DNA from 4 places in the Agathobacter rectalis ATCC 33656 genome. Region 2 is predicted to be linked to each of the others. Evidence: predicted binding sites of a transcription regulator. Region 2 holds the regulator's gene; each other region holds the start of a gene.
The links. Region 2 encodes Rex, which represses fermentation and respiration genes when NADH is low (regulators of the CRP and FNR family bind a similar motif). Its sites were predicted from a motif close to ATTGTTAANTANTTAACAAT; they were not measured.
Positions count from the first base shown of each region.

Region 1: the regulator Rex is predicted to act here: its motif matches at 2,887-2,906, upstream of EUBREC_RS13810 (butyryl-CoA:acetate CoA-transferase).
Region 3: the regulator Rex is predicted to act here: its motif matches at 1,830-1,849, upstream of gap (type I glyceraldehyde-3-phosphate dehydrogenase).
Region 4: the regulator Rex is predicted to act here: its motif matches at 2,858-2,877, upstream of EUBREC_RS04540 (enoyl-CoA hydratase-related protein).

Region 1 is NC_012781.1:2,935,705-2,941,204, forward strand. Features, by position in the region: gene EUBREC_RS13800 (class I SAM-dependent rRNA methyltransferase) at 174-1,481, opposite strand; gene EUBREC_RS13805 (glycosyltransferase family 2 protein) at 1,712-2,803, shown strand; gene EUBREC_RS13810 (butyryl-CoA:acetate CoA-transferase) at 2,948-4,288, shown strand; gene EUBREC_RS13815 (alanyl-tRNA editing protein) at 4,393-5,500, opposite strand, start outside.
Region 2 is NC_012781.1:1,856,368-1,861,867, reverse strand. Features, by position in the region: gene EUBREC_RS08900 (2-isopropylmalate synthase) at 1-1,366, shown strand, start outside; gene EUBREC_RS08895 (GntR family transcriptional regulator) at 1,383-2,042, shown strand; gene EUBREC_RS08890 (NADP-dependent isocitrate dehydrogenase) at 2,056-3,264, shown strand; gene EUBREC_RS08885 (redox-sensing transcriptional repressor Rex) at 3,437-4,075, shown strand; gene EUBREC_RS08880 (hypothetical protein) at 4,088-4,729, shown strand; gene EUBREC_RS08875 (NAD(P)H-hydrate dehydratase) at 4,732-5,500, shown strand, end outside.
Region 3 is NC_012781.1:1,402,063-1,407,562, reverse strand. Features, by position in the region: gene EUBREC_RS06805 (phosphoglycerate kinase) at 1-520, opposite strand, end outside; gene gap (type I glyceraldehyde-3-phosphate dehydrogenase) at 712-1,728, opposite strand; gene EUBREC_RS06795 (histidinol-phosphatase HisJ family protein) at 2,045-2,851, shown strand; gene pncB (nicotinate phosphoribosyltransferase) at 3,556-4,767, opposite strand; gene EUBREC_RS06785 (phosphoribosylformylglycinamidine synthase) at 5,032-5,500, opposite strand, start outside.
Region 4 is NC_012781.1:913,030-918,529, reverse strand. Features, by position in the region: gene EUBREC_RS04545 (MATE family efflux transporter) at 178-1,524, opposite strand; gene EUBREC_RS04540 (enoyl-CoA hydratase-related protein) at 1,982-2,785, opposite strand; gene EUBREC_RS04535 (DUF4234 domain-containing protein) at 3,019-3,789, opposite strand; gene EUBREC_RS04530 (DUF2752 domain-containing protein) at 3,805-4,230, opposite strand; gene EUBREC_RS04525 (alpha-amylase family glycosyl hydrolase) at 4,238-5,500, opposite strand, start outside.

The DNA of each region.
Region 1 (5,500 bases), 1.1 Mb from region 2:
CCAATTTACCCCCCCCATTGCATTTCAGGTGCTTGCCACTCAGACTTACCATTTTTCTTACCACTTTATACCACTGTGATACGATATTTTGCGATACTTTACAAGGTTTGCAAGCTAATCACTAAAGACCTTCCAGCCCTTGTAAATCAAGCATTTCCGTCACTTTCTGTCATCTACTTCTCATCAACGACCTGGAAAATGAAAAACTTAAGATAATACGACTCCGGTACATTAGCTGAGTTGGCCCACAGTATCGGATGATCCGGTCCCTGTGTGCGGAACTCCACCTGGCGCAGCCTCTTGTGAGTTGCCTTTGCCGCTTCCTTGACCGTTTTTGCAAGCAGCTCCTGCGTCATGAAATGAGAGCATGAGCAGGTAGCCAGAAATCCACCATCCTTAACAAGCTTAAGTCCCTTCATGTTAATCTCGCGGTAGCCCTTTATCGCATTTTTGGTAGCCTCACGCGACTTTGTAAATGCCGGAGGATCCAGAATGACTACATCATATTTTTCACCATCTGCAGCGAGCCGTGGCAACTCATCCAGCACATTTGCAACGCGAAACTTCACTGTGTCTGAGAGATTATTTCTCTTCGCATTTTCTGTGGCCTGCTTAACCGCATACTCTGATATATCAAGTCCTGTAACCTCACTTGCCCCCGCAATTCCTGCATTGAGAGCAAATGTGCCCATGTGCGTGAAGCAGTCGAGCACTCTTTTCCCCTTGCAGATACGCTGCATAGCAAGCCTGTTATACTTCTGGTCTAAGAAGAAGCCTGTTTTCTGTCCATTTTCCACATCGACCATATAGTGAACTGCGTTTTCTACTATCTCCACATTTGTGTCAAACTCGGCTCCTATAAAGCCTTTTACCTTAGGAAGACCTTCTTTTTTGCGCTCATTTGCATCACTGCGCTCATATACTCCACGAATATTTATTCCGTCCGCCGCCAGCACTTCCTTTAACAGTTCAACGATTTTCACCTTAAACTGCTCCATTCCAAGTGCAAGACACTCCACCACAAGCACATCTGCGTATTTGTCCACTGTAATACCCGGCAGGAAATCAGCCTCGCCAAATATCACACGACAGCAGTTTAAATCAGGTCTGCCGGTTGTACCAATGCCTGCCACACAAGCCTCACCTGCAGTGTCTGTTTCACCTGCTGCAGACACATTGTCATTGCCTCCTGCCATCACCTGCTTGCGATAATCCCAGGCATTTTGCACTCTCATCCTGAGGAAATTGTCATCAATCAGTTGGTCTGCTTTTCTTGTCATCATTCTGATACGGATTTTTGAATTCTGGTTTATGAAGCCACGCCCCATCGGATATCCGTCGAAATCGTGCACCACAACAATGTCTCCGTTCGTAAAGGTGCCTGTGATTGTGTCTATTTCATTGTCAAAAATCCATGCGCCGCCTGCTTTTATAGTGCGTCCTTCGCCTTTTTTCAGTGTTACAATTGTATGATTTTCCATATTTGTTCCTCTTCTAAATTACTTCATTATTCCTTGCTAAAATCTGATTATATAGTTTATCTGAAATTCTATAGCCTTTAGAAATAAGTTTATCTGTCGACATTACATTTTAATTATATGAAATCCCGGCAATATTTACAATACACAAATATTTCTGCAAAACATGCCGATATATATATTATAATATAATCGTAACAATTATAACATCCGACCGGTAAATGGAGATAAATATGATTACAATTAGCTTATGCATGATAGTAAAAAATGAAGAAGAGGTGCTCGAACGATGCCTGAACAGTCTCAAAGGGCTGATGGATGAAATCATCATAGTGGACACCGGCTCGACGGACAGCACAAAGGAGATAGCTGCACGATATACGGACAAAATCTATGATTTCTCATGGTGCGATGATTTTGCTGCGGCCAGGAATTTTTCGTTTTCCAAGGCTACGCAGGAATACATATATGCACCTGATGCCGACGAGGTGCTCGACGATACCAACCGCAGGCGTTTCATGATGCTTAAGGCTGCGCTGCTGCCGGAAATTGAGATTGTCCAGATGAAATACATTACTCCAAGCAAATTCAACACAGTGCAAAATTCATCCTCAGAGTATCGCCCGAAGCTGTTCAAGAGGCTTCGCACGTTTACATGGATTAATCCGGTGCACGAGACTGTGCGCTTAGAGCCTGTAGTCTATGACAGCGATATCTGTATACAACATCTGCCGCAGGGCACTCACGGCAAACGTGATTTCACCATATTCAAGCGCTCCTTTGAAAAAAACGGCACCCTGCCAAAAAGTATAGCGACCATGTATGCCAAGGAGCTTTTAAAATGCGGAAGCCCCGAGGATTTTACCAATGCCCTGCCATATTTTCAGGGTGAATACCGCAACAGCCCCGACATCGAATCCACCTGCGTGCTATCACGCTACTATCGCATGAATGGCGACTACGACAAATTTTTTTCTGTTGCCCTAAAAAATGTAGCAGTTGATGGCTGCAGCGAGGTGTGCTGTGAGCTCGGTGCGTACTATTTCGACAAGGCAGACTATGAGGAGGCAAGCCTGTGGTATTACAACGCTGCCTTCGAGACAAAGCCGGTACTCGATGTGGAGTGCGGCGGTGGCAAGGCGCTTCATGCCCTGTCTGAGTGCTACTCAAGATGGGCTGATGAGAAGCAGAAAAAGCTTGATTCGCTTCCTCCTAAATCAAGGAATGTATTTAAAGGCGATAAGGAGCTGATTGATTCACTGCGCAGCCAGGCGGCCGATTACCAGAAGCAGGCTGAGGAATGGATGCTTCCGGAGGGTGACTAGCAAAGGCTGTCATATAAAAGTCTCTACCAGCATTTACCAACTTGTAAAATCCTCTCTAAAGTGATAATATAGAGATTATAGGGTTTGTTATTTTTTTAACGTAGCATTTTGCTACTATCATTTTAGGTATCTAAGGAGGATTTTATGAGCTTTTTAGAAGAGTACAAGCAGAAACTTGTCTCAGCAGATGAGGCAGTAAAGATTGTCAAATCAGGCGACTGGGTTGACTACGGCTGGTGCACAGGCACACCTGATGCCCTCGACAAGGCACTTGCCAGAAGAACTGATGAACTTAAGGATGTCAATGTACGTGGTGGTATTTTGCTTAAGCCACTTGCCATTTTCGAGCGTGAGGATGCCGGCGAGCACTTCACATGGAACTCATGGCATATGGGCGGTTATGAGAGAAAGCTTATCAAGAGAGGCTGTTCTTTCTACTCACCAATCCGTTACTCAGAGCTTCCTCGTTATTATAGAGATTCAACAACACCTGACGATGTCGCTATGTTCCAGGTTGCACCGATGGATTCACACGGATACTTCAACTTTGGTCCTAACGCATCTCACCTCGGTGCTGTATGCGAGACTTCAAAGAAAATCATCGTTGAGGTCAATGAAAACATGCCTCGCTGTCACGGCGGTTCAGAAGCCAATGTACATATTTCACAGGTTTCTTACATTGTTGAGGGTGACAACCCTGCAATCGGAGAGCTTGGTGCCGGTGGTCCTGCAACAGATGTAGACAAGAAGGTTGCAGAGCTTATCGTTGACCAGATTCCAAACGGTGCCTGTCTCCAGCTCGGTATCGGCGGAATGCCAAACGCAGTAGGCTCACTCATCGCTGAGTCAGACCTCAAGGATCTCGGTGTCCACACAGAGATGTACGTTGACGCATTCGTTGACATCGCAAAGGCCGGAAAAATCACAGGAGCAAAGAAAAACATCGACCGTTATCGTCAGGCTTACGGCTTCGGTGCCGGAACCAAGAAGATGTACGATTACCTCGATGAGAATCCTGAGCTCATGAGTGCCCCGGTAAGCTACACAAATGATATCAAAAATATTGCCGCACTTGACAATTTCATCTCAATCAATAACTGTGTAGACCTTGACCTCTTCGGACAGATCAGCTCAGAGACCTCAGGCACAAAGCACATCAGCGGTGCCGGCGGACAGCTTGATTTCGTTCTCGGTGCTTATATGTCAAACGGTGGAAAGAGCTTTATCTGCTGCTCTTCAACTTTCACCGACAAGCAGGGCGTAGTTCACTCACGTATCCGTCCTACTCTTGTAGAGGGTTCTGTCGTTACTGACACAAGAGCCAATACTCACTATATCGTTACAGAGTATGGTATGGTAAATGTAAAGGGTCTTTCTACATGGCAGAAAGCAGAGGCAATCATCTCAGTTGCTCATCCTGATTTCCGTGATGAGCTCATCAAAGAGGCTGAGAAGATGCACATTTGGAAAAGATCTAACAAATAATTATCTTTGGATATAATTTTTACAATAAAAGCGGTTTCAGGATGCAATGTCCTGAAACCGCTTTTGTGTTATTAATCCGTCCCACAAACTATATTTTCAAAAAGTCAAAGCACCTCTTTTAACACTTCCTCAATCTCGCTCTTTGCTGCCTTGACAGAGCCCTGCACCATAACCGGCTTACCGCCGCCTCTGGCACCCAGCTTATTTCTCAGTGCTGCGGCAACTGTATTGCAGTCTGCATTCTTGCTTCCGATAATAAAGCTATAGCCCGCCTCATCATTTCCTGTAAAAAATGCACTAAAGCCACTATATTTCTCCACAAGGCCATTGACGCAATTTCTTGCTGTATTCGTATCAATGCCGTCCTCAAACAATACTGCATTGTCCGTATCAGCAGGAAGCTCTGCAACCTTATAATCCAAAAGCGCTGACTTTGCAGTGCCAAGCTCTGACTTAAGTGACTGGTTTACTGCCTTAAGCTTTGTGACGTTATCCACAATAGCCTCCTGATTTGTGGTAAATATCCCCATTAGCTCTGAGATAATGTCGCACTTTTGTCTGAAAGCCTCCAGTGCCCTGAAACCACAAAGGATGCTGATTCTGACGCCTCCTTTATAATTCTGATAATTCATAACCTTAAGCATGCCAATCTCGCCGGTGCGCTTCACATGCGGCGCACAGCATGCACACACGTCATACCCCGGCACTGTCACTATTCTGACCTGTCCTTCAATCTCGATTTTGCTTCTGTACTCCAGCTGCGCAAGCTCATCCCTTGACGGATATGTCACCTCTATCGGAATATTTTTTGAAATGGCTACATTTACCTCATGCTCCACCTCTGCTATATCCTCCGGTGAAATCACTCCACTGAAATCCATTGTCACTACAGAATCACTCAGATGAAAGCCCACATTCTCAAATCCAAACCTGCGGTGGACAATTCCCGAAAAAATGTGCTCTCCACTGTGTTGCTGCATATTATAAAAACGATGCTGCCAGTCTATTTTGCCCTGTACATGGACTCCTGCTGCAAGCTCCACTTTCTCCGGCTCAAATTCATTGCCGGTGATTTGCTTACCAGTTTCCTTTTCTGCCTCGCAGCAATCATCTGCGGAAATATCCACCGTATGAGTAATGACTCCATTCTTAATCTGCACATCAACGACCCTGTAGCCACCAAGTATTCCCATGTCCGGGCTCTGTCCGCCC
Region 2 (5,500 bases):
GAACGAAAAAACAAATTTACTGCAGCTTGAAGAGCATTTTTATCAGCTCGTGGATGTAGATGAGCCGAATACTTTTAGAAATCTCTTTCCTTATTCAGAAGTTCCTAAGATAGCATTCAATGACAGAATAGTGCCGCACAATATGCCGGAGGACATTTGGATTACAGATACTACATTCAGAGATGGCCAGCAGTCGAGAGCACCGTACACGACGGAGCAGATTGTTACCATTTATGATTATTTACATAAGCTTGGTGGCCCTAAGGGAATAATCAGACAGAGCGAGTTTTTCCTCTACAGCAAAAAGGACAGGGACGCTGTTTACAAGTGTCTCGAGAGAGGATATAAGTTCCCGGAGGTTACATCGTGGATTCGTGCCAGCAAAAAGGACTTTGAGCTTGTAAAGGATATAGGACTCAAGGAAACCGGTATACTGGTAAGCTGTTCGGATTATCATATTTTCTATAAGATGAAGATGACCAGACGAGAGGTAATGAATATGTATCTGTCAGTCATCAGGGAGTGTCTTGAGACAGGAATAAGCCCTAGGTGCCATCTGGAGGATATCACACGTTCTGATATATATGGTTTTGTTATTCCGTTCTGTGTTGAGCTTATGAAGCTGCAGGAGGAGTACAAGATTCCGATTAAGGTGCGTGCCTGTGATACAATGGGATATGGAGTAAACTTCCCGGGAGCAGTTATACCTCGAAGCGTTCCTGGTATCATATACGGACTTAACACACATGCAGGTGTGCCTTCATCACAGATTGAGTGGCATGGACACAATGACTTTTACAAGGCAGTAAACAATTCGACTACGGCATGGCTCTACGGAGCAAGCGGTGTCAACTGTTCACTGTTTGGTATCGGAGAGAGAACCGGAAACACACCACTTGAGGCTATGGTATTTGAGTATGCACAGCTTAAAGGCACACTCGATGGAATGGATACAACGGTTATCACAGAGTTGTCAGAGTACTTTGAGAAGGAGCTTGGATATGTGCAGCCGAGCCGTACACCTTTTGTCGGCAGAAACTTCAATGTGACGAGAGCCGGAATCCATGCTGACGGACTTCTCAAAAATGAGGAAATTTACAACATATTCGATACAGGTAAATTCTTAAACAGACCACCTCTTGTAGCAGTGTCCAATACATCAGGACTTGCAGGAATAGCGCTGTGGATAAACACCTACTACCGCCTGCCGGATGACAGAAAAGTAGATAAGAACTCAAAGCTTGTGACCATGATAAAGGAATGGGTAGATGAGCAGTACGACGAGGGCCGTGTGACTACCATCACAGATAATGAGCTTGTAGTTCAAATTACTGATTGCTGTAAAAAGCTTAATATAGTATTATAGTGAGGTAGATTATTACATGTCACATGATAATTACAGCCTGAGTGCCAGAGTATACAATCATATCAGGGATGGTATACTTGCAGGAACATTTGCAAAGGGCGATGAGCTTAAGGAAAAGAATATCGGTGATGAGCTTGGAGTGAGCAGGACGCCCGTGAGGGAGGCACTGCGTCAGCTTGAGCTTGAGGGACTTGTGTCTATCATCCCCAATAAGGGAGCATTCGTGGAGGGTGTTTCCACGGACGATATCAGGGATATATACGAGATAAGGGCTCTGCTTGAGGGACTTTGTGCCAGATGGGCTGCAACGAGGATATCGGACGAGCTCATGGCGGCCATGGAGGAGAATATTTATCTCACGGAGTTTCACGAGAAAAAGGGCAATGCAAAGAAGCTTCTTGAGCTGGACAATAGGTTTCATGAGCTGCTGTATGAGGCCGGCGGAAGCAAGGAGCTTATGAGGGTATTAAAGGACTATCATGAGTATGTCGGCAGAGTGAGAAAGGTGACACTCGGCGAGACAAAAAGAGCCAAAAACTCCACTCACGAGCATAAACAGATATGCGAGGCAATTAAGAATCATGACGCACTGCTGGCAGAAAAATGCGCCAGAGAGCATATAAACAATTCAAAGAAAAATATGGAACACCTTGGTTGGGAGAACCTTATTAAGTAAAGGAGATTTAAGAATGAGCAAGATTACGATGACAACACCCCTTGTAGAGATGGACGGAGACGAGATGACCAGAATCCTCTGGCAGATGATAAAGGATGAGCTTTTAATACCTTTTATAGATTTGAAGACAGAGTATTATGATCTGGGCTTAGAGGAGCGAAATCGTACAGATGATCAGGTGACCGTTGAATCAGCAAAGGCAACCATGAAATACGGTGTCGCAGTAAAATGTGCGACAATCACACCAAACGCAGCCAGAATGACAGAGTACAATTTAAAGGAGATGTGGAAGAGCCCTAACGGCACAATAAGAGCCATGCTTGACGGAACAGTGTTCAGAGCACCAATCGTTGTAAAGGGTATAGAGCCAAACGTAAAGACATGGGTTAAACCAATTACAATCGCTCGTCATGCATATGGTGATGTGTACAAGGCAACAGAGATGAAGGTGGCTGGTCCCGGAAAGGCTGAGCTTGTATTTACAGCAGAAGATGGAACCGAGACAAGAGAGCTAATCCATGAGTTTAAGGGAGCGGGAGTTATTCAGGGACAGCATAACCTGGATGATTCAATCGAGAGCTTTGCACATAGCTGCTTTAAGTATGCACTTGATACAAAGCAGGATTTATGGTTTGCCACAAAGGATACAATCTCAAAGAAATATGACCACACCTTCAAGGATATCTTCCAGGAAATCTTTGATGCACAGTATAAGGAAGCTTTTGAGAAGGCTGGAATTACATATTTCTACACACTTATTGATGATGCTGTTGCCAGAGTAATGAAATCTGAGGGTGGATTTATCTGGGCATGCAAGAACTACGACGGAGATGTAATGAGTGATATGATCTCATCTGCATTCGGCTCACTTGCCATGATGACATCAGTGCTTGTATCCCCTCACGGATACTATGAGTATGAGGCAGCACATGGAACAGTTCAGAGACACTATTACAAGCATTTAAAGGGTGAGGAGACATCAACAAACTCTGTAGCTACTATTTTTGCATGGACAGGAGCACTCAGAAAAAGAGGAGAGCTTGACAAGCTTCCGGCACTTTCTGAGTTTGCAGACAAGCTTGAGGCAGCTTGCATAAAGACTATTGAGAGCGGAAAGATGACAAAGGATCTCGCACTCATCACAACAATTGAAAATCCTACTGTTTTAAACAGCGAAGGCTTCATCAAGGCAATCAGAGAGGAGCTTGAGAAGACAATTTAATCTGAAATTTGGTTTTTAGCCTTAGAAGTAAGATATAACCCGGGGATAATTATGAATTTTTTGAATGTTAAATTCTTAACACATTGACAGATGACCTTCAAAAAATTATAATTAATCTTGGGTTTTTGTCTTTAAAAGAGAAATGATATCCTGATGATTGGAGGAATAAGACTTGAGTAAAGAAATATCACAGGCGGTTATCAGAAGGCTGCCACGATACTATAGATATCTCGGAGAGCTTTTGGATGAGGGAGTGGAGCGTATTTCATCAAACGATCTGAGTCACAGAATGAAAGTGACAGCTTCACAAATCAGACAGGATCTCAATAATTTCGGAGGCTTTGGACAGCAGGGATACGGATACAATGTTCAGTTTCTCTACGAGGAAATCGGAAAGATAATGGGACTTAACACAGAGCATAGAATAATTATCATCGGTGCAGGCAATCTGGGCCAGGCACTCGCCAATTATGTAAAGTTTGAAAAGCTTGGCTTTGTCATAACAGCACTTTTTGACGTAAATCCTGAGCTTTCAGGAAAGAGTGTGCGAGGTATTCCAATCCTTATGCTAAGTGAGCTGGATGAGTATTGCAGAACACACAGGGTGGATATTGCGGCGCTCACCATGCCAAAGTCAAAGGCTGACTCTATTGCGTCAAAGCTTGTGGATTTAGGAATAAGGGCTATATGGAATTTTGCACATGTTGATCTTGAAATTCCAAATAAAGATGTGGTTGTGGAGAGTGTTCATCTGTCTGACAGCCTTATGCAGCTCAGCTATAATATTGTTAAAAACTCCAAAAATAAATAGAGGGTGAGTCTTATGAATGATAAAAAAGATTTTGAGGCTGCATTAAAAGGAAAAAAGGTGCCTTTACTGGTTTTAGACCAGAAGTGGCACAGACTTTTTGCCATTCATGGTAAGACTGACGAAATATCAGCCACGGAAAAAGAACTGGATGAGCTGTTAAAGCTGCAGGGAAAGTACAACAATGAGCTTAAGAATTTAAAAAAGCTTAAGTCGAAAATTATGTCTAATATTGTTGCCAACATGGGAGATGACGGCGATGAAAATCGTGATAAGGATAAGCAGCTTATAGATGAGATAAATGAGAAAGCTGACAACATTGAGGGAGAGCTTATTGAAATCCAGAAGAATATAAAAGCTGTAAATGACAGGCTGATGCTTTTGTCGATGGATTACTTCAGTGAAAAAATCGAGAAAAATAAACTGGAATCAAAAGAAATTGACGACTGGATTGCAAATATAAGAGTTGAACTTAAGAAAAATGTAATCAGAAAACAGAACAGAGATATTAACAACAGGGAGATTTATTCGTATCTTCATGATATTTTTGGCGCTGAGGTTTTAGATCTTTTTGATATTGAATATGACGATCCTATGGTTTTCAATGCCAATAATGCAAATACTGATAATGCAAACAATGAGAATAAGGGGAATTGATATTGGAATATATTGTTACAGGTAATGAAATGAAGCTTCTGGACGATACAACATCACAGGTCTTTTTGGTTCCTTCGGTGGTGCTGATGGAGCAGGCTGCGGCCGGTGTTGTCCGGGAGCTTGTTGCATGTTTTGATAAATCAAAGGAGTTTGCCGTGATATGTGGCAGAGGCAATAATGCAGGAGACGGTATCGCGATAGCAAGACTTTTAAATCAGGCCGGATACAGATGCATGGTGTACTATGCTTTTGGCACAGATGAGGCAGGAAGCGAGCTCTTTGAGCTGCAGAAAAATATATACGCAAGGTATGGCTTTAAGGTAGTCTCTGATATTGAGTGTGTGTGTAAAAGTGACGTAATAATAGATGCATTGTTTGGCACAGGGCTTAAGCGAGCCATAGAAGGCTCTTTAGCAGATGTGATTTCATCCGTTAACAAGACAGATGCTTACAGGGTGGCGGTCGACGTGCCGTCGGGAGTGGATTCTGATAAAGGACATGTGATGGGATGCACTTTTAAAGCAGATTTCACATATACTTTTTCTTATAAGAAGACAGGCCTTCTCCTGTGGCCGGGCTGTGATTATTGCGGTCTGGTTAAGGTGGTGCCTATAGGCATAGATGACCACAGCTTTTGTGGTAATCTGCCATCAGTAAGGGCTCTTGATGAGTCTGATTTAAAGAAACTTGATAACAGACCGGCACACTCCAACAAGGGAACTTTCGGAAAACTGTTAGTTATAGCAGGAAGCCGCGATATGGCCGGTGCGG
Region 3 (5,500 bases), 450 kb from region 2:
TAGCTGTGATGAACTTTGTAACACCTGCTACAGAAGCATGTGCTCTATGAGCAGAACCGAAAGCGTCACATACATATACATCAGCAAGGTCAGCAAGCTCTTTTGCGAATGCATCTCCGGCTTCCTGTGGCTTTGTCTCCTCTTTGCCTCTGAAACGTGTATTCTGAAGAAGAACTACATCTCCCTCTTTCATCTCTGAAACAGCCTTTGTTGCAGCCTCTCCTGTTACGTTGTAGTCAGCTACAAATGTAACCTTCTGTCCAAGCTTAGCCTCAAGAGCTGCAGCTACAGGAGCAAGTGACTCACCCTCGTTTGGTCCGTTTTTAACTTTTCCAAGGTGTGAGCAAAGGATAACCTTTCCACCGTCCTTGATTAATTTCTGGATTGTTGGAAGAGCTCCGTTGATACGGTTCTCATCTGTGATTTTTCCGTCCTTAAGTGGCACGTTGAAGTCACATCTAACGAGAACTCTCTTGCCTTTTACGTTGATATCATCAATTGATTTCTTGTTTAATGACATAATATGTCCTCCCTTATTTCAAGGCATAAGCCATGTGGCCACGCCATATTGTGCATATTAAAAAATATAATTAATTCTACAATTCACAGATATTCAAAAGAAATAGCCATGCTTTAAAAAAGAGGCGCGGTTCAATTAAGACCGCGCCCCTTGAGTAGTCTTGAGATATACTGTTCTTGTGGGTACAAGAATTAAGCTAACTCTGAGAAGTACTTGATTGTACGAACCATCTGAGATGTGTAGCTGTTCTCGTTATCATACCAAGAAACAACCTGTACCTCGTACAGATCGTCAGAAACCTGGTTAACCATTGTCTGTGTTGCATCGAATAATGAACCAAATCTCATTCCAACGATATCTGAAGATACGATCTCATCCTCGTTGTAACCGAATGACTCGTTAGCTGCTGCCTTCATAGCTGCGTTGATATCCTCTTTTGTAACGCCTGCTTTCTTAACAACTGCTGTAAGGATTGTTGTAGATCCTGTTGGTGTAGGAACACGCTGTGCAGATCCGATTAACTTTCCGTTTAACTCTGGGATAACAAGGCCGATTGCCTTAGCTGCTCCTGTTGAGTTAGGAACGATATTAACTGCTGCTGCACGTGAACGACGAAGGTCTCCCTTTCTCTGTGGTCCGTCAAGAGTCATCTGATCTCCTGTGTAAGCATGGATTGTTACCATGATACCAGACTGGATTGGAGCGTACTTGTTAAGTGCATCTGCCATTGGTGCTAAGCAGTTTGTTGTACAAGAAGCTGCTGAGATGATTGTATCAGAAGCCTTAAGTGTCTCATGGTTTGTATTGTAAACGATTGTAGGAAGGTCATTTCCTGCTGGTGCAGAGATAACTACCTTACGAGCTCCAGCATTGATATGAGCCTGAGCCTTCTCTTTTGATGTATAGAATCCAGAGCACTCAAGTACAACGTCAACCTTTAACTCTCCCCATGGGCAATTGTTTGCATCTGGGAATGCGTAAATTTTGATTTCCTTACCACAAACTGTGATAGAATCATCGCTTGCAGAAACCTCATCTGCATGCTCGTATTTACCCTGTGATGAATCATACTTTAATAAGTGTGCTAACATTTTTGGGCTTGTTAAGTCGTTGATAGCTACTACCTCGTATCCCTCAGCTCCAAACATCTGTCTGAAAGCAAGACGTCCGATACGACCAAATCCGTTGATTGCTACTCTTACTGCCATTTTAATTCCTCCTAGAATTGTAAAAAGTATTTTTAGGGACATGCCCTAAGATGCTTTTATTATAGCGAATAATTCTCAAAGGTTCAAGTACTTTATTTGCGTTTGTTAAAATTTTCACTAAATATTTTCATTTACACACATTTTTTATCATTCTTCACAATTTTTATTTTTAGATATTGCACTTTATTATAATCTCGGCTACACTTAATTAATTGCTGTAATTCGCACTTTCCGGCAGCCAGCAGCAGACAATTATAAATCATGTAACTTATAAAGTTTTTTAACAACAATACATCAGTTTTACGGAGGTATTTATATGTGGGATCAGCACATGCACTGCATGTTTTCGGGTGACAGCGATGCCGACCCGGTATTGATGATAAACTCAGCAATCAACAAAGGGCTGGACGGCATCTGCTTTACAGACCATCTGGACTATGACTATAAAGAGGAGCCTGGGCTTTTCGACCTTGATATAGCAGCATATGAAAAGCGCATCAAAAGACTTGCAATTGTTCTTAAAGAAAAGGGCTGCCCGATAAATATCCACTGGGGCATTGAAATCGGTTTACAGCCTCATATTACAGACAAAAATAATGAGGTCGCCAAAAAATATCCGTTTGACCTCGTGATCGGCTCAAGCCATGTAGTAAACGGCATTGACCCATACTATCCTGCATTTTACAAAGGTAAGACAGAGCACGAAGCCTACACCGAATACTTTGAATCGATACTTGACAATCTGCACTCCGGCGCGGATTTTGATGTGTACGGTCACATCGACTACGTGGTCAGATACGGTCCTGACAAAAATAAATACTATTCATATGAACGGTATGCCGACATAATTGATGCTATATTAAAGGAAATTATCTCACAGGGAAAAGGCATCGAGCTCAATACCGCCGGCTTTAAATACGGGCTTGGCCACTCAAATCCGACCGAAGATGTGCTAAAGCGCTATCATGAGCTTGGTGGAGAAATAATCACAGTCGGAGCAGATGCCCACAAGCCGGAGCATGTGGCATATGATTTTGACAAGGTTTCAAATATCCTCAAGGATGCCGGGTTTATGTACTATACAGTATTTGAAAACCGCGTTCCTGCTTTCATCAAATTATAGCCCAGCCTTAAAGGCTTACGTTGCCATTCTATCTAACTATTAAACCTCACATGCATTCGCAAATGTCAAAAAATAGGAGCCACCTGATCTACATTTTACATCAAGTGGCTCCTAAAGCATTGGTTCCGTAAGCTTCACTGTATAACCTCCAAGTTCCGCTTTCGCTATATGAATTTGTTTTGGCATTTCCATATTGCTTTGCTATAAATATGATTCTGTTTATGACAGGATTCTTATTCTTTTAGCTTAGCTATGGACCTCTACCCTTCTTCATAAAATCACTCCTTTTGGTTACATTATCTATGTAAACTCTTATGAGAGATTCTATCTTTCACTTTTAATCTACAAGAACTTTTTCAACGATATTATTTATTTGCTAATATATCTGTGCGATTACTGCTCTTCGGCTCGCCCTACAGATTTAAATATTCCGTTCAATCATCCTTATAGTACTTTGACTTAAATTATGTAATCCCCATTGGACTGTACCTCCTGTGTTTTATTTTTGTTCCTTTCGTATCTCTTTTTGTTGATTTAAGATTACACCAATTTCACCTATTTGTCAATATATTTTTTGATAATTTTCATTTTTATTTTAAATTGTCTGATATTTTATATATTTTTTGTTTTGTTTACACATTTCTTGCAATTCAATCACATAATTAAAGGGGCAAAATATCTTTGCCCCCTCATGCCATCATTTATCATTTATCATTCTTCATCCTGTAATCAATACACCTGTTCAGGTAATCGACATAATCCGGATTCTTGCACATACCCTTGCCTGCCACGTCGGAAATCTTTGCCACATCCATGCCATTACACTTGGTGGTCTTCATAACTATGTTGAGTGCTTCCTCATCAGTGTCGTTACTGATAAAGGTTCCTATACCGAATGCAACCTTTGCCTTATCCTTGAAATAATCATACAATGCAGTCGCACGCTCGAAATCCAGGCTGTCGCTGAACAAAAGTGTCTTTGTCCTTGGATTAATTCCCAGACTGTTGTAGTGGGCTATCATCTTGTCTCCCCACTCGTACGGATCTCCGCTATCATGACGCACTCCCGAAAAAAGTGTCGCATAGGTGAGCTGAAAATCACGCAGGAAGCAGTCTGTTGTTATGGTGTCAGTAAGCGCAATACCGTTTAATATACCATACTCCTTAACCCATGCATCGAGTGCGTACCAGTTTGAATATGCCGGATTATGCTTGTGATTGCCCTGTCCTGTACACATAATCCACTCATGAGCCATTGTTCCAACCGGCTTTAAATTGAATTTCTTCGCAAGATATACGTTTGATGTACCAATAAAGTGTGAATCTGCTGGCAGCTCAACCTCTGCGATTGCCTTTACAGCCATCTCCTGCGCCTCAGCAGACAGACGGCGTCTTAGTCCAAATTCACTGAAATCGCTAAGCCTGTAGGTATCCTCCTCGAGCAGACGCACCTTCTCATCAAGCCTGCGCTTAAACTGCTTAAGCAGCACATCATAATCATATGCCATACGGAAGTACACTTCATTTACAATAGCAAGCACCGGAATCTCATACATCGAAGTATTGAGCCACGTGCCGGCTGCATCGATTGCCAGCCCACACGGTGCATCTGTTGTGATGGTAAACTCCTCATATCTCGGCTGCCAGAGTCTTAAAAAATCAACATATGTACCTTTTATCCAGGTGATGTTATCAAGATATTCAAGCTCTTCCTCCGTAAAACGAAGCTGACAGAAGGCCTGCACCTGTTCCTTTATCTCCTCGACCATCTCATCTGTAAAATGCACGTCTTTATTTCGGCACTTGAAGGTCCATGTCGTTTTATAGCTTGTGAACTGATGGAAAATCGTCTGTCCCATGCTGAATTTATACATATCAGTCTCAAGAAGGCTGTTTATTATTTGTGGCAATCTCATCTGTTTTATGTCCTCTTTTCTTTCAAACCATTTGCTACCGGTAATTTTAGTCTTGATTTTACCACTGCGACTATCAAATATCAAGCAGACACACGTGTTTAATTACCTTCAATTTATTTTTTTTCCGTCAGCATATTCACTGGTTCCAAAATAAAAACTCCCATGAAAGCCACTAACCGTGACCTCCATGGAAGCTTAATTGTTTATATTGCAGAGATAATAACCCAATGAATATATAAGATATTGTAATTATTCAGTTATGAATTATTTAAAGTATTTCACACCGCTCTCGAATATCTTCATATCCTGCTCTCCGTAGATATTGATTGCTACAGACTCGCCGCGACGCTCTGAATGAGCCATCTTGCCAAGGATTCTTCCGTCAGGAGATGTGATACCCTCGATAGACATGTATGAGCCGTTTACGTTCCACTCCTCATCCATTGATACATTTCCGTCCAGATCAACATACTGTGTGGCAACCTGTCCGTTTTCAAAGAGCTTATCAAGCCACTCTTTCGGTGCTACGAAACGTCCCTCGCCATGTGATGCCGGATTGCAGTAGGTCTGACCAAGCTTAGCCTGTGCAAGCCATGGGCTCTTGTTTGAAACAACCTTTGTATATACCATCTTTGAGATGTGGCGGTTGATTGTATTGTATGTGAGTGTAGGTGACTGTGCATCCTGCTGTCTGATCTCTCCATATGGTACAAGTCCAAGCTTGATAAGTGCC
Region 4 (5,500 bases), 940 kb from region 2:
GCTTTGGCTTGATTGTAGCATTAAAACCGCAAAAGGGCAATAAAAATATCAGGCAAATTCCTATTATCCTATTATAAAAGAGAGACAGCCGCGAAACCGCAAAAACAGCCGGGCACATCTCTCACATATGTCTGACTGTTCTTATCGCTTACTATTCAGTTTTATTATAGCTGTCCGCTAAATTCTCCTATAGTGGTACGCAAAGTATATATTGCCGGCGATTGCGGTGAGCGTCCACGAAATGACGTATATGAGATATAAGGACTGCAGTGTCTTAAAATACGCAAACACCGTGAGCAGCCATATAATCCTGAATACGACAGAGCCCATAACCACTATGATGGTAGGTGCTACACTTTTTCCGATGCCCCTGGCGGCGGCTGTGGCATTGTCCATGAAGGCTGATACACAGTAGACGAATGCCATCACACCAATTCTGATCTGTCCATAGTGTATCACGGCATCATCACTCGTAAAGAGCAAAAGGAACGGTCTTTGGAATATAAACAATGCCACTCCAAGCACCAGTCCCATCAGAAACGAGTATGCAAGTGTGATGAAAAATGTTCTCAGCACTCTTTCTTTTTTTCTTGCGCCCAGATTCTGAGCTATGAAGCTGGTGCAAGCGGTGTAAAATGCCGCCATCATGTCATAGATGAGCGAATCCGCATTGGTGGCGGCTGAATTGCCCTCCACGACCACATGGCTGAAGGAGTTGATGGATGTCTGGATACATATGTTGGCTATGGCAAAGAGCGAGTACTGTATCGCAGCCGGCACTCCAATCCGAAGCACTGCTGCAGCTGCATCCCTGTCAATCGCTATATCCTTCATGCGCAGGCCGTAGCTGCCGTATGTCTTCATGAGAAACCTGATAATGAGTGCCGCTGAGATATACTGTGCTATGATGCTTGCGATGGCAACTCCTATCACTCCGAGTCTGCACACTATTACAAAAAACAGGTTGAGCACTATATTGATAATTCCTGAGATACTCAGGTATATGAGAGGTCTCTTTGTATCTCCCACTGCGCTCAGCACACCGTTGCCGAAATTATAAAGCGCAAGCGCCGGCGAACCGCACAGATATATCATCAGATATGCTGTAGCACCGTCTATAAGCTCAGGCTTTGTATTCATCACTTCAAGCAGTGGCTTTGAAAAAGCCATGCCTGCCACTAACAGTAAAAGTCCCGCTATAAAGCACAGGATGACCGATGTGTGGACGGTCTTATGCACCCTCTGATAGTCCTCTGCTCCCATGTGCAGTGCCGTGACAGCATTGACACCGCCTCCCATGCCAAGCAGTATGCCTGTTGTGAGTGTGATGATGATTGTCGTGGAACCGACCGAGCCGAGTGCTCTTGCACCTGCAAATTTTCCCACCACTGCCACATCCGTCATATTGAAAAATACCTGAAGCAGGTTTGAGAACATGAGCGGTATGGAGTAAATCAGTATCTTCCTTGCGAGTGGTCCGTTCACCATATCCAGTTCTTTGGTCTGTGTTGCTCTTGACTTCATTTTTCCCTCTTGTAAATCTATAATTATATATTAACACTGCCATGTGAACAGTACTCTAATTATAGATACGTTTCATTCTTTTTTCAAGACTGTTGTTTACGCTTTACAAAAAAGATTATATAATAAAGTCAAAAAGACTTAAGGGGTAAAAATGTTTCTCTGCTGCGCCACGATATGAGACACTTTCTGAATAATATAGCTGCCTTCATCGAAAACAATGAAAACGACAATGCCTTAGCTCATAAACGATATGCCCGTTGCAACAGAAAGAGGGCATGGGCTTGGTACAAAAAGCATCAGACAGTCTGCTGAGAGACTTGGCGGCAAATGCCAGTACAGTGTATCTGATACTATGTTTATCGTGAGAGTAATAATCTAATCTGATTCATACAAAATAGCCGGTGCTTAACACACCGGCTATTTTAATTCATATACAATAAATAATTCAAATCATTATTTAGAAATCTGTGAGGTTTGCAGCTCTCTTCTCAAGGAATGCTCCCATTCCCTCTTTCTTGTCGTTTGTATCATTTACAACACCAAAGAGGTTTGCTTCCATCTCAACAGCGTTCTTGATATCCATATCATATCCGTTGTTGATAGCAGCCTTTGCAACTGAGATTGCGTAGCTTCCCTTAGAAATGATCTTTGCAGCCATAGCCTTAGCTGTTGGCATAAGCTCCTCTTTTGCTACTACTTTATTTACGAGACCTATGCGGTATGCTTCTGCAGCGTCTACATTGTCGCATGTGAAGATCATTTCCTTAGCACGTCCCATTCCTACTAAACGAGCAAGTCTCTGTGTACCGCCAAAGCCAGGGATGATTCCAAGTCCTGTCTCAGGCTGTCCGAAAATTGCGTTCTCAGAAGCGATTCTGATATCACATGCCATAGAAATCTCGCATCCTCCACCGAGTGCAAATCCATTGACAGCTGCGATTGTTACCTGACGCATATTCATGAGCTTGAAGAATGGCTCTGAAGCCTTGATTCCGAATGCTCTTGCCTGTGGTGCTGTGAAATTAACCATCTCTGAGATGTCTGCTCCTGCTACGAATGACTTGAACTCGTTGCCCTTCTTGTCAGGACCACCTGTAAGGATAAGCACCTTAACATCGTCTCTTGCCTCTATCTCTGTTAATGCTACATTTAACTCATCAAGAGTCTCACTGTTTAATGCATTAAGAGCAGCCGGTCTTGAAATTGCAAGTACTGCAATCTGATCTGCTACGTCAAGTGTTAAATTTTTGAACTCGCTCATTGTATAAATCCTCCTTAAAAAACCTATGTATAACTGACATTTCTGTCGTAATTTATAAAAAAATAGTAACACTTTGACAAATTTTTGTCAATGTCTGAATGACCTTTTTCAATAATATTTACCGTTTAATTTAATATACAATATTTAAGGAGACAGTCTGCTTAATGCAAACTGCCTCCCGCCTTAGAAATAATATAATCAAATTATTTAATTAAATTAAATCAAAACTCAAATTACATAAGTCCATGTGTCCTGTTGTAAGCATTGCAGATCATATTTGAGTTCTTGATAAGGATATACATAGCGATGAATGGTCCGATTCCACAGATAAGTGTACCAAATATACACCACATCAAAACAGTGGTTCCATTCTCCTGAATGCCAAGTCCGTATCTGCCTGCATTATTTGCCAGTCTGTTGCCCAGCTTATAGTACCAGTACCATGCATAGATACCGCATGTAATCATTGAAAGCAGGATAAATGCTACGAGACCTGATGTATTCTCGCCATCTCCATCACATGCTATATTGACATCATGAGCCATCTTGTAGATGAAATAATATCCATAAATACCACATGTAATAATAGACAGGATGATGTATGAGGCAAGACCTCTGTCGTCCTTTAACTTCTCTCCCCTGTATGGTGGAGGAGTCTGACCACCATTGTTCTGGTAGCCTGTATTGTACTGTCCGGCTCCGTTGTTCTGGTAGCCTGCGTTGTACTGTCCGGCTCCGTTATTCTGGTAGCCTGCGTTGTACTGTCCGGCTCCGTTGTTCTGGTAGCCTCCATTGTACTGTCCACCTGCATTCTGCTGGTTTGCACTATTTCCTGTGAAGGACTGCTTTACCTCATCAAATGCACTTCCAAGCTCCTGCTCTGCTGCATTGAAGGCCTCTCCTGCTTTGTTGACAAAATCCTGTGCCTTGGAAACAGGTGCTCCACAGTATGGACAGAATTTTGTTGAATCAGGAATTTCTTTTCCACATTTCTCGCAAAACATCTTCTTTCTCCTTTTTTATTTGCTTTTTATTACACGGATGATACGAAACAGGATGTTGTTTTGCGGCTCAAAAACCACTACATCATCGCCTGACCATATCAATCTGCACATATAAACTATAGCAAACATAATGATGATTGTAAATATAATTATTTTATAAATTTTAATATTTATTTTAGATTTACACAAAAGCACTATTACCGCAATAGGCACAAGCCAAAAAAGCGGATGGTATGTAAATGCCTTTGCTATATCAAGGTGTAAAAATGCCATCCATGCCCTCGACATGCCACAGCCTGCACATGATATTCCGGTGATGAACTTAATGGGGCATGTGATGCCTATCGACTCCATAGCTGTGTAAAGTACCACTACGGCTGTGACAGCACATATGAGCTCTTTTCTTTCATTTTTTCTTTTATTAATTCTTTTATTGTCCATACAAATGTTATCTCAAAAAGTATGCACTGTAAGGTGGCAGCTCAAGGCCACCGTTTAATGTAACCTGCTCACCTGTAATCAGGTCTGTGGCATCACCCTTTCCCATATCAAAGCCCGCGAAAAACGGCTGGTCTGCGGCATTGATGCACACGAATACCTTTTCACCATCACATTCACGACCGAAAACGCACTGGCCGTTTGTGAGCACAACCGAATAGAAATTACCGTAGCAGAGTGCCTTTGACTGCTTCTTTGCCTCTGCGAGCTTTGAAATCCATTCAGTCAGCTCATTGCACTGTGGCGCTTCAAAGCATGCCCTCAGAGCCGGGTCACCGTCTTCTTTTTTTGCCTTCTCTCCCCACTCACTGCCATAGTACACACAAGGGATGCCCGGCATACCAAATGCAAGTGCATAGATTAGTGGCAGATGCTTTTCATTGGTCAGTATGCTTGCCACTCTTGTCACATCATGATTGTCCACAAATGACAGCAGGTGCTTACCCTTGTAGAGAGTCCACTGCTCCGGTCCAAACTGTCTGAGAAGCGAATGATTTATCTCAAACATATTCATGGAATTAAAGCTCGAGTACAGACCCTTATAGCACTCATAGTTCGTTACCGAGTGAAGCATCGCATCATTCATAATCTGGTTGTAGTCACCATGCAGTGTCTCTCCCACCAGGAAGAAATCCGGCTTTAGTGAGTCGCAGAACTCCCTTAGTCTTCTGAGGAAATCATGGTCGAGGCAGTATGCCACATCAAGTCTCAGCCCGTCTATATCAAACTCGTCTACCCAGCCCTTTATCGCTGAAAAGATATGCTGGATTACATCCTCATTTCTCAGATTAAGCTTGACCAGATCATAGTTTCCTTCCCAGCCCTCGTACCACAATCCATCATTATAGTTTGAATTGCCATCGAACGCTATACGGCCAAACCAGTTCACATATGGTGAGCTTTCTCTGTTTTTAAGCACATCCTGGAACGCCCAAAAGCCTCTTCCCACATGATTGAACACACCATCCAGCACTACCTTTATGCCGTCCTTGTGCAGATTGTCACAAACCTGTGCGAAGTCCTCGTTTGTGCCAAGCCTTGTGTCTATTTTTGTATAATCCCTTGTATTATATCCATGTGTATCAGATTCAAACACCGGTGAAAAATAGATTGCATCTGCCCCAAGCTTTTTGATATGAGGTATCCAGTCATTCACTTTTAAAATTCTGTGTTCCAAAACACCATCATTCTCAAATGGTGCCCCACAGAAGCC